DNA from 2 places in the Silvimonas sp. genome. Region 2 is predicted to be linked to the other one. Evidence: predicted binding sites of a transcription regulator. Region 2 holds the regulator's gene; the other holds the start of a gene.
What was found. Region 2 encodes NrdR, which represses ribonucleotide reductase genes. Its sites were predicted from a motif close to AAANACNATATATNGTNTTT; they were not measured.
Positions count from the first base shown of each region.

Region 1: a site for NrdR is predicted at 4,867-4,886, ahead of P4L78_RS18925 (ribonucleoside triphosphate reductase). Genes of this name have one in related genera too.

Region 1 covers NZ_JARLJK010000142.1:172,634-178,785, reverse strand. Annotated here, with positions in the region: tRNA gene P4L78_RS18945 (tRNA-Thr) at 111-186, shown strand; gene P4L78_RS18940 (nitronate monooxygenase family protein) at 454-1,623, opposite strand; gene P4L78_RS18935 (anaerobic ribonucleoside-triphosphate reductase activating protein) at 1,768-2,496, opposite strand; gene nrdD (anaerobic ribonucleoside-triphosphate reductase) at 2,519-2,707, opposite strand; gene P4L78_RS18925 (ribonucleoside triphosphate reductase) at 2,836-4,830, opposite strand; gene P4L78_RS18920 (hypothetical protein) at 5,571-5,768, shown strand; gene P4L78_RS18915 (TetR/AcrR family transcriptional regulator) at 5,864-6,152, opposite strand, start outside.
Region 2 covers NZ_JARLJK010000122.1:76,702-82,853, forward strand. Annotated here, with positions in the region: gene glyA (serine hydroxymethyltransferase) at 368-1,615, shown strand; gene nrdR (transcriptional regulator NrdR) at 1,850-2,320, shown strand; gene ribD (bifunctional diaminohydroxyphosphoribosylaminopyrimidine deaminase/5-amino-6-(5-phosphoribosylamino)uracil reductase RibD) at 2,317-3,429, shown strand; gene P4L78_RS13085 (zinc-ribbon domain-containing protein) at 3,434-3,613, shown strand; gene P4L78_RS13090 (riboflavin synthase) at 3,614-4,225, shown strand; gene ribBA (bifunctional 3,4-dihydroxy-2-butanone-4-phosphate synthase/GTP cyclohydrolase II) at 4,226-5,335, shown strand; gene ribH (6,7-dimethyl-8-ribityllumazine synthase) at 5,357-5,830, shown strand; gene nusB (transcription antitermination factor NusB) at 5,827-6,152, shown strand, end outside.

The sequences.
Region 1 (6,152 bases), on a different contig from region 2:
GTACCCGCGCAGTAGCTATTGAGCAAAAGCCATGCCAGTGTCCTGTATGCCGCCGGCGCATTGTGCCCGGGTTGGTATCCCTTGCAAAGTTGCTTATAATGCCGGCTCTTGCCGTTGTAGCTCAGTTGGTAGAGCAACTGATTCGTAATCAGTAGGTCGAGTGTTCGATTCACTTCAACGGCACCAGATGCAGCAGGGGTCAGGCTTTCAGCCTGGCCCTTTTTGTTTTTGGGCCTGCAGGAACGGGCAGATTTTCGATGGGATTTGTTATGGCTGCGTGCCAGGGCGTTTGCGCCAGGCGGCGACGAGTGGTGGGGATTTTGTGGCAAAACAAAAGGCCGGTTGTTTGCACAATCCGGCCTTTCTCATAAAAGTGACGTTTTTTGTCACGTTCAATTTCTCTAATTCGTCAGATTTCTCTTATATAGCTCTGGGAATCCCGCCAAAACGCGATCAGATAGCAGCCAAGTTTTGTGGGCGTTGGCCGGTGAGCAGGTAGTCGATCAACTCACGCACCGGGCGGATGGCGCTGCCGAAGGGCAAGCTGTCGGCGCCGCGGAAGAACAAGCCACGGTTCACTTCACCACGCATGGCAGCGGCGAGTTTCAGGTCGATGCAGAACTGGCCGACTTTAGCCAAGCCGTCACGCAGGCCGCAGACCGACAGGCAGTTCATACCTTGAGTGCAGCGGGCCGGGTCGGCCTTGGCGTTGGATTGCAGACGCGCTTCGCGATTGATGTAGTTCTTCAGCCATGGTGTGAGCACGGCACGGGCGGGCAGACCAGCCACACTCATGAATTCCACGATGTCTTCATCGCGAGCGTTGGCCAGCACTTCTTTGAAGTTGGGATGAGCATCACCTTCTTCAGTAACGGCAAAGGCCGTTCCCAGTTGCACGCCACTAGCGCCGTTGCTCAGGTAATGCAGAACCTTCTCGTGGCTATTGATGCCACCGGCGACGATCAGCGGAATGCGTGCGCTTTCCAGACCCAGGTCTTTGAAGATCTGATGGGTTTCGGTGAGCACACGGTCGAAATCAAATTTCTCGTTATGAATTTCTTCGATCTTGGTCGCACCCAGGTGGCCACCGGCGTGGGCGGGGTGCTCGATCACAATGGCATCAGGCAAACGGTTCTTTTTAAGCCATTTTTTCAGAACCACATTGATGCCGCGGCTGTCCGAGAGGATCGGTACTAGGGCAACGTTCGGGTAGTCCGCGGTGACTTCCGGCAAATCCAGCGGCAAGCCCGCACCCATGACGATGGCGTCGGTGCCGGCTTCGCAGGCTGCGCGTACGTAGTCGGTATTGGAAGCAACAGCTTTCATCACGTTCACGGCAATCAGCCCGTTACCTTGTGCAGTGGCCTTGGCCAGCTTTACTTCGCGGGCTAACGCCTCAAAGTTCAGGGCATCCAGTTCGGCTTGAACTTTTGTTGCTTTGCTTTGCTCCAGCAGGTCCGGGTGATGATGACGCAGATCAACAGAAGCGATGGTGCCTAGCGCGCCTTCTTTGGCGACGGCACCGGCCAGTTTGTGGGCCGAGATACCAACCCCCATCCCGCCCTGCACGATTGGTAGCAGCGCTTTACCCTTGATGAGCAGCGGTTTGAAAGTGTGGTGCAGCATGAATGCGATCTCCCGCCACAATGGCGTTTTCTTTGTTGAGGGGTGGGAGTCTGCGGGTTTGGTCGTCGAGTGATTTTGATCTAGATCAAGGCGTTGCTGCGCTGATGATGCCGTGTATAAAAATCACGAGATGAGCGGTGATTAATGCGCCCTTATACGTGTGCCAGGTACCAGTTTGCTCAGCTGCTGCAATGTGGCGGGGCTCGGATAATTGGCTGGTGCCGGTTGCTGCAGCAATTGGCTGGAGGCGCAGCCGTTGGGCCGGAAAGGTTGCAGCACGAAGTCTTGCACGCCATAAACCGCCAGTGTTCCGGCCAACCGCAGCAAGGCATCGTCGTTCAGCAAAGATGGGTGGATGGTGGTGCGGCACTCATAGGCCACGCCGCTATCGCGTATGAGCCTTAGCGATTCGCGCGCGGGGTCGCCACTTGAGCGAATCTGCGTTACGCCTTCATATTCGGCAAAGGGGGCTTTGACATCAAAGCCCACCCAGTCCAGATAAGGCAGGCATTGTTTCAGTCGCTCCGGATAGGCGCCGCCGGTATGCAGCGCTACCTCGAACCCCATGGCTTTGACTTGCGCCATCATCAACGGCAACCAACGTTCGGTCAGCGGCTCACCACCACAAAAGACCACGGCATCCAGCAAGCCTTTGCGTCCCTCCAGCCAGTTGACGATGTCATCCCAAGTTGGTTCGGTCGGTGTTTTGCTGCGTGTTTGCAAATGCGGATTATGACAATAGTGACAACGCCAGGGGCAGCCAGAGATGAACACCACGCAAGCGAGCTTGCCCGGATAGTCGCAACTGGAGAACGGCACAAGTCCGCCCAGCTTGGGTGGATGCGGCGCGTGTTCGTCTGGCGTGGTCATATCGGCGTGCTCTTGATGTTATTCAATGTTGTTCGGTAAAGAATTGGCGCTCGGCGAACTCACCCTGCTTGCCGATATTGAATGCGGAAACGGGCCGGTGATAACCCATTACGCGTGTCCACACTTCGCAGCGGGTGCGTTCTTCATCTTTGAGCTGGATGGCCTGTTCTGTGGCGTTGTGCAGATGTTGCTGGATGCTGAGGTCGTTCATGGCGTGCTCCTGTTAGATCACTGGCCCAAAAGATTGCTTGGGTTTTGGGTTGGAAGAGAAGAAAAGAACGCGGCTGGAATTCCGTGGCAACCGTTCAGCCGCGTGCGCTGCATGCATATGCAGCAAACCTAGGCGCAGCAGGGCTGCTTTTTGCTAATCAAGTCGGCATCACATTTCGGGCAGAACTCATGGTGTCCGCTCAAATAGCCGTGCTTGGGGCAGATTGAAAAAGTGGGCGAAATCGTCACATAGGGCAGCCGGTAATTCGCCAGCGCACGTTTAACCAAGGTGCGGCAGGCGTCGGCGCTGGAGATGGCCTCGTTCATATACAGATGCAGTACCGTGCCGCCGGTGTATTTGCGCTGCAGTACTTCCTGGCGCGCCAGCGCTTCGAACGGGTCGTCGGTATAACCCACCGGCAATTGGGTGGAGTTGGTGTAATAAGGTTGCGCCACGGTGCCCGCTTGTAGGATTTCCGGATAACGGCGTTTGTCTTCTTTGGCGAAGCGATAGGTGGTGCCTTCGGCTGGCGTGGCTTCCAGGTTGTACAGATGGCCGGTTTCTTCCTGGAATGTCGTCATCTGATCACGAATGTGATCCATAAGCCGGTTGGCAAAGTCGTAACCCCACGGCGTGGTGATGTCGTGTTCGTTATCCGTAAAGTTGCGGATCATCTCGTTGACGCCGTTCACACCCAGAGTGCTGAAGTGGTTGCGCAGCGTACCCAGATAGCGCTTGGTATAGGGATAGAGGCCGCCCGCAATCAGCCGATCGATCAGTTTGCGTTTGATTTCCAGGCTTTGTTTGGCCAGTTCCATCAATTCATCTACGCGGGCAAAAGCACCGACTTCATCCCCCTTGAATTCGTAGCCAATGCGGGCGCAATTAAGCGTCACCACGCCAAGACTGCCGGTTTGCTCGGCAGAGCCAAACAGCCCGTTGCCGCGCTTGAGCAGCTCGCGCAAATCCAGCTGCAAACGGCAGCACATGGAGCGCACCATGTGCGGCTCCAGATCACTGTTCAAAAAGTTCTGAAAGTAGGGCAGGCCGTATTTGGCAGTCATTTCGAACAGCAAAACGGTGTTGGGGTGATCCCAATCGAAGTCTTTGGTGATGTTGTAGGTGGGGATCGGAAAGGTGAACACGCGGCCCAGCGCATCGCCTTCCATCATCACTTCGATGTAGGCGCGGTTGACCATATCCATCTCGGCTTGCAGTTCGCCGTAGCTGAACGGCATTTCCTGACCGCCCACATACGGGATTTGCTCGCGCAGATCTTCCGGGCAAACCCAGTCAAAGGTCAGATTGGTAAACGGCGTCTGCGTACCCCAGCGGCTAGGCACGTTCAGGTTGTAGATCAGTTCCTGAATGTACTGCTTGACCTGCTTGAAACTGAGTTGGTCGACGCGGATAAACGGCGCCATATAAGTATCGAAAGACGAGAACGCCTGCGCGCCCGCCCATTCGTTTTGCAAGGTGCCAAGGAAGTTGACGATCTGGCCGATGGCGCTGGACATATGCTTGGGCGGCGTAGCGTCCACTTTGCCCGGCACGCCATTGAAGCCTTCGTGCAGCAAGCGGCGCAGCGACCAACCGGCGCAATAGCCGGAGAGCATGTCCAGATCATGGATGTGGATCGCACCCGAGCGATGTGCCGCGCCGATTTCCGGAGGATAAACGTGGTTGAGCCAGTAATTGGCAATGACCTTGCCGCTGGTGTTCAGGATCATGCCACCCAGACTCCAGCCCTGGTTGGCATTGGCATTCACACGCCAGTCAGACTGGTTCAGATATTCGTTGATGCTGGATTCAACGTCCACCACGGTACGGGTGTCAGCGCGCAGGCGGGCATGCTGGCTGCGATATGCAATATAGGCCCGCGCGGTTTGCAGGTGATGCTGCTCCAGCAGGGCTTCTTCTACCTGATCCTGAATCGCTTCAATGCCCGGCGCGTTGGTTCCGGCCAGACGCCCGGTGACCAGTTGGGCTAGTTCCAGCGCCTGGGGTGCATTGAATTCGCCACTCAACTGCGCTGCTCGCTCTAACGCACTGGCGATCTTGGCCGCTTCAAAGGGGACGATACGGCCGTCGCGTTTGCGCACGTAGAGTGGCTGAGTGGTCACGATAAAACCTCTATATATGGTTAACTAATCAATTAACGACACCATATATAGTGTTTATCGAGGGCGATAGTCAGAAGCCGCTACTGTTTGTCGGTTATCAAAAAAGGTGAGACTTTAAAGCCAAAATATGAGACACCCGATATGGCTATCTCACGGGCGCTGTCATCAAGGTCAGCGACGACGCATCACAAGACAAGAAGCTGTGTCTCGTCTACCCCGCCCGCATCACCCTGCCGACCAGCCGCATCCATATCGACAACAGATGGATGAACCAGACCCCCGGTATGGCGGTGACGGTGGGAGTGAAAACCGGACGCAGGCGCGTGGCGGAGTATTTCCTGAGTCCGCTGATTGAATATGCGAGTGAAAGTTTGCGGGAGAGGTAAATTATTTATAATTTAATTATTCTTATTTTTCTTGGGGGGAGGTCTATGGAATTAGCAGTTCATATTTGGTCTGTTCTGTATGGATTGGTATTCCTATTTTACGTTGTTTTTTGTGTTCTTTATTTGCTTGATCGAAGACGACGCCCCAGGGTTCGCGATGCGAATTATCGGTTTTTACAGGATGTGAGAAATAAGGCCCAAGAGGGTTATTGGGTGGCAAAAGTTCTTCTGTTTACGCATTGGGCTATTTTTTCACTTGGTGTTGTGGCGGTTTTTTTTCTAATCAAAAAGCAGTAATTCAGGAATTAACTGGTGGTATTTTTTATATCAAAAAATTAGAGCAGGGGGAGTGCGATGGAAGCTTTGGGCATGATCGGCACATTGAATCAAGCTATTGCAGCTGCGGTACACAGTGCTACCAGTCTCATCTTTGGGCTGTATTTCATTTCATTTATTTTTGTTGAAGCCCAGCCTAAATACCTTAAATTGTTAGCCCCGTTGTCTCATCTTTTCGTAGTCACGACACTGTTTGATGCCGGTCAATTACGATAAAAATGAGAGGCGTGAAGAATGCCCAGTCCAAACTCTGGACAGCTTCTCCACGCTGAGCCCCGACACAGAAGCGGGTCTGCCCAAGACATCAGTTTTCAGGACGTAGCTGGTCCTAACCGGCTTTTTATCCACCCTAGCAGCATCTCGCGTAAAGCTTGCAGCGCGGCGTCGCGCTGGGGGAGATCAGTTTCACCGTTGAGTGCTACCGCGGCTTTCATGATTTGCAGGATCGCAATGGCAATCGGCGTTAGTTCTTCATCGCTGATGGCTGGGGCTTTGCGGCGCAAGATATCCAGCACTTGCTCGCGCAAGCGTTGGCGAATGCCACTGGCGCGCACGAAAGGTGCGCCTCGTGCTTCTACCAGAACAGCAAAGGCAGGATGT
Region 2 (6,152 bases):
CCTTGCGGCAGCGGGGTCGCCTTTTGCTATCCCGCTCTGCGGGACTTTTGGTTTCTTTTCTTTGGCGACGCAAAGAAAAGAAACGTGCTCCCGGTCACCACCGGGTATCGAATGCCTTTAAAACCGTGCCGAAGGCACTAACACCTTTGTGTATTGCAACCCCCGCCCCCGGATTCTCGCCTGCGGCTTCATCCGGGCTACAAAAGCTTGAGGGCTGCAGGGGCGGAGGCAATTCGCCATTCATATCCATGAACCCGCTTCATCACCCCATGCGTAAACCGCACGCAAAAACTGTCTGTCACCAGCAAGAAATTGCTTGATCCATGATAAAATCGCGGATTCTTCTGACCCACCTGGACTTGTCACGATGTTCTCCCGATCCCTGACCATTGCCCAGTACGACCCCGCACTCGCAACCGCCATCGCTGGCGAAGTCGTCCGCCAACACGAACATATCGAGCTGATTGCTTCCGAAAACTACACCAGCCCAGCGGTGATGGAAGCCCAAGGCTCCCAGCTCACCAACAAGTACGCTGAGGGTTATCCCGGCAAGCGTTTCTACGGTGGTTGCGAATATGTGGACGTGGTCGAGCAACTGGCCATTGATCGCGCAAAAGAACTGTTTGGTGCTGAGTACGCCAACGTGCAACCGCACTCCGGTTCGCAAGCCAACCAGGCGGTGTACTTTGCCGTGCTGAAGCCGGGCGATACCGTTATGGGTATGAACCTGGGTCATGGCGGCCATTTGACTCACGGCTCGCCGGCTAACTTGTCGGGCAAACTGTTCAACATCGTGCCTTACGGTCTCAATGAAAAAGAAGAGATCGATTACGACGAAATGGAACGCATCGCCATTGAAGCCAAACCCAAGCTGATCATCGGCGGTGCTTCGGCTTACGCACTGCGTTTTGACTGGGCCCGTATGGCCGAGATCGCCAAGAAGGTTGGCGCGTATTTCATGGTCGACATGGCTCACTACGCCGGTCTGGTGGCTGCGGGTGTTTACCCGAACCCGGTGCCGCACGCTGACTTCGTGACCTCCACCACCCACAAGACCCTGCGTGGTCCGCGTGGTGGTCTGATCCTGGCCAAGGCTGAGTTCGAGAAAGTATTGAATTCCAACGTCTTCCCGACATTGCAAGGCGGCCCGCTAATGCACGTGATCGCCGGCAAGGCCGTGGCGTTCAAAGAAGCACTGCAACCCGACTTCAAGGAATACCAGGCGCAAGTGATAAAGAACGCACAAGCCATGGCGAAGACCCTGGCAGAACGCGGTCTGCGTATCATCTCTGGCCGTACCGAATCGCACGTGTTCCTGGTTGATCTGCGCCCTAAAGGCCTGACCGGAAAGGCGGCGGATGCGTTCTTGGGTAAAGCACACATTACCGTCAACAAGAACGCCATCCCGAACGATCCGGAAAGCCCGTTTGTGACTTCCGGTATCCGTATCGGCAGCCCGGCGATCACCACGCGTGGTTTCAAAGAAGCTGAAGCCATTCAGGTTGCACACTTGATCGCCGACGTGCTGGACAACCCGAACGATGAAGCCAACCTGGCCGCCATCGCAGAAAAGGTGAAAGCCCTGACTGCGCAGTTCCCGGTTTACGGCGCGTAATTACTCGCGATTCGATTCGCTCACAAACTGGTTCTGGCAAGACATCCCGCCGCAGACAGTACGATTTGAGTACGGCCAGGCGGGGTAACACAGCCAGACCGGTTTTGGGGTGAATCAGTGAAACAGGGTGGGGCTAAGCTCCCACCCTGTGCTATTTTTTGCTCTTTGTCTGACCGGTCCGCATGACCGTTCAATTTTCGCCCCAACGGGCCTGATCTTTATCGGAGGCTTCGCGTGAAGTGTCCATTTTGTGGTTCCCCCGATACCCAGGTGGTAGATAGCCGGGTTTCAGACGAAGGCGATCTGGTACGCCGTCGTCGCCGCTGCAGTGTCTGCGACAAACGGTTCACGACCTTTGAAACGGCAGAAGTACGCATGCCGCAAGTGGTTAAGCAGAACGGCCAGCGCGCCGAGTTTGACCGCGAAAAAATCCGCACCAGCTTTCATCGCGCCTTGCACAAACGCCCGGTGCCAACGCATCTGGTCGATGAAGCCATCAGCCGCATCATTCAAAAAGTGCTCACCGTGGGTGAGCGCGAAATCATGTCCCGTCAGATTGGCGAGATGGTGATGAGCGAACTCGCCAAGCTGGACAAAGTCGCGTACATCCGCTTTGCCTCGGTTTATCGCTCGTTCTCTGATCTGGATGATTTCCGCGATGTCATCCGCGAAGTCAGTAAAGACAACAAGGCGCAGCCGCAGTGAGCTGGTCCGCCGCCGATCACCAGTACATGCAGCAAGCATTAACGCTGGCTGCGCGTGGCCGTGATATCACGCCGCCCAACCCAAGCGTGGGTTGTGTACTGGTGCGTGATGGCGTGGTGGTGGGCGAGGGGCACAGTCAGCCGACCGGCCAGGCACATGCCGAAGTTACGGCAATGCGCATGGCGGGTGAACTGGCGCGTGGTGCTACGGCTTATGTCACGCTGGAACCCTGCAGCCACCATGGCCGCACACCGCCGTGCGCCGATGCCTTGATTGCGGCGGGTGTGGTGCGAGCGGTGGTGGCGTTGCGCGACCCGAATCCGCTGGTGGCTGGGCAAGGTCTGGCGCGTTTGCGCGCCGCTGGCGTCGAAGCCAGTCATGGCCTGCTGGCCAAAGAGGCTGCCGAGCATCACCGTGGTTTTCTCAGCCGCATGATTCGGGGTCGACCTTGGTTGCGTTTGAAGATCGCGACGTCGCTGGATGGCCGCACTGCGTTGCAGAATGGCCAATCCCAATGGATTACCGGCCCGGCCGCGCGCGCTGACGTACAAAAATTGCGTGCCCGCTCTAGCGCCATGCTGACCGGTATTGGCACGGTGCTGGCGGACGATGCGCAACTGACCGTGCGGGATTTCGATATTGGCCGCCAGCCACTGCGCGTCGTGGTCGATAGCCTGTTACGCATGCCGCCCAACGCGAAAATGTTGCAAACCCCCGGCGTGTTGATTGCCACGGCTTATGCTGAAGAACGCAAACATGCCGAACTGATCGCCGCTGGGGCCGAGTTGCTGGTGTGCCCGGGCGATGATGGCCGAGTTGATCTGGCTGCCTTGCTGGCCGAACTGGGTCGACATGGTTGCAATGAAGTCACCGCCGAAGCCGGGGCACAATTGAATGGCGCGTTGCTGCGCGCGGCATTGGTCGATGAGATCGTGCTGTATCAAGCACCGGTATTGATCGGCGACCCGGCACGCGGCGCAGCCTGGCTGGATTTACCAGACCTGGCAGACAAGCAAACGCCAGTGGTTCGGGAGCGGCGTATGGTCGGGGATGATTTACGCTGGGACTTGCGATTCACTGATTCGGCTCTATTTGTCACGCAGGAGTAGTGAGATGACCGACAGCCAAACCACCACACCTTTATGCCCGGATTGCGGCAAGCCACTGGAAGTACTGATCGCCTGTGGCGCGCGCGACTATTTCTGCAACAGCTGCAATGAACTCAAGTCCAAAACGCGTGTGCGCGAAGCGAATGCGGCGTTGTTCGATGCTCAAAGCAAGGAAAGCCACTGAATGTTTACCGGTATTGTTCAAGCCATTGGCACGATTGAAAAAATCACTCCGTTTGAAGGCGGTCTGACGCTGACTGTTGCGGCTCCTGAGTTGGGCCTGTCCGACGTCGCTCTGGGCGACAGCATTTCGCACAACGGCGCATGCATGACGGTGATCGAGATTGCCGAAGGTGGCCGTTATCGTATTGATGTATCGAACGAGTCGTTGGGTGTCACCGTGGGTTTGGCCAACGAAGGCGGCAAGGTCAATCTGGAAAAAGCCATGCGCTTGTCCGACCGACTGGGTGGCCATCTGGTGTCCGGCCATGTGGATGGCGTGGGTGACGTGGTCAGCTTTGAGCCAGTGGGTGAAAACCGTGAACTTGTGGTGCGGGCACCAAAAGCGCTGGCCAAATACCTGGCCGCCAAAGGCTCGGTCGTGGTGAACGGCGTGTCGTTGACGACCAACTACGTGAGTGATGTCGAGGGCGGCTGCCAGTTCTCCATCAACCTGATTCCGCACACGCTGTCGGTCACGACGCTCGGCGCGTTGTCGGCGGGAGCCAAAGTCAATCTGGAAATCGATCTGATCGCTCGTTACGTCGAACGCATGATGTCGCTGGAGCAAGCGTAAATGGGCGCCAGCATCTCTCCAATCAAAGACATCATCGCCGACATCCGCCTTGGCAAAATGGTCATTCTGGTTGATGAAGAAGACCGCGAAAACGAAGGCGATCTGGTACTGGCGGCTGATTATGTCACGCCGGAAGCCATCAATTTCATGGCCAAGTATGGCCGCGGCTTGATCTGCCTGACGCTGTCGGCCGAGCGCTGCGAGCAACTGGCGTTGCCGTTGATGGTGAACAACAACGGTTCCAGCCACGGCACCAATTTCACCGTGTCGATTGAGGCAGCTGAAGGCGTCAGCACTGGTATCTCGGCGCATGACCGCGCGCTGACCATCCGTAAAGCGGTGGCGTTTGATGCCAAGCCGGGCGATCTGGTTTCGCCGGGCCACGTGTTCCCGCTGCTGGCCCAACCCGGCGGCGTGCTGGTGCGGGCAGGGCACACCGAGGCAGGTTCTGATCTGGCGATGCTGGGTGGTTTGTCCCCGGCCTCCGTGATCTGCGAAATCATGAACGATGACGGCACCATGGCCCGTTTGCCAGAGTTGCTGGAGTTCGCTGCCGAGCACGACATCAAGATCGGCACCATTGCCGATCTGATCCACTACCGCAGTCAGACCGAAACGCTAATCGAATGCAAAGGTCGCCGCACGGTCGAAACGTTTGCGGGTGATTTTGATCTGGCGGTGTTCCGCGACAAACTCACTGCCACCACGCACCTGGCGTTGATCAAGGGCGAGCCCAAGCCGGATGTAGAAACGCTGGTGCGCGTGCATGAACCCGCATCGCTGATCGACTGGCTGGATTTGTCGCACTCGGCACACTCATGGAATGTACGCGAATCACTGGATGCCATCGCCAAGGCCGATAGCGGCGTAATGATTTTGCTGCACCGGACTGAAGATGGTGACGATCTGCTGGCGCGTGCTTTGCCTGAACTGAAGCTGGAAAGCCCGCGCAAATGGGATTTGCGTACCTATGGTATCGGCGCCCAAATGTTGAAGTCGCTAGGGGTGGGCAAGATGCGTTTGTTGTCCCCTGAGCGCAAGATTCCGAGTATGACCGGCTTTGGTCTCGAAATTACTGGTTTCGAGCTGCCGCGTTGCGAAGAAAAATAACTTAATCAAGGATTTATCAAAATGTCGATCAGTCAATCGATTCCCTTTATCGGGCCTAACCTGAATGGTGAAGGTCTGCGCATCGCCCTGGTGATGGCACGTTTCAACACGCCGGTTTGCGAAGGCCTGCGTGACGCGTGTTTGTCCGAACTGAAAGCGCTGGGTGTGCGTGAACAAGACCTGCTGCTGACCACCGTACCGGGCGCGCTGGAAGCGCCGCTGGTGCTGCAAACGCTGGCCAAATCCGGCCGTTACGATGCGCTGGTGGCGCTGGGTGCGGTGATTCGTGGCGAGACTTACCACTTTGAACTGGTGTCCAACGAATCTGGCGCGGGCGTGACTCGCGTGGGTCTGGATGCGGGTATCCCGATTGCCAATGCCATTTTGACTACCGAAACCGATGAACAAGCCGAAGTCCGCGTCGACGAAAAGGGCCGTGATGCGGCTCGCGTTGCGGTCGAGATGGCCAACCTGCAAAAGGCACTGAAAGCATGAGCGAAGTCAACCAACCGGGCGCGGATGCGCCGAAAAAGCCGGCCAAATCGGCCCGCCGCCGCGCCCGCGAATTTGCCATGCAAGGCTTGTATCAGTGGCAACTGACTCGCGAATCCGTGTCCGCTATCGAGCGCTTTCTGAAAGAAAGTAGCCCGTACTTTGCCAAGGCCGACGAAACACTGTTCCGGACTATTCTGGCTGGTGCCATCGGTGGTAATCCATCGCTGACTGAAGCGCTCAAGCCACATGTGGACCGCGACTTTGAAGAAGTCAGCCCGGTCGAACGCGCCATTTTGTATGTCGGTGCGCAAGAGATCATCAA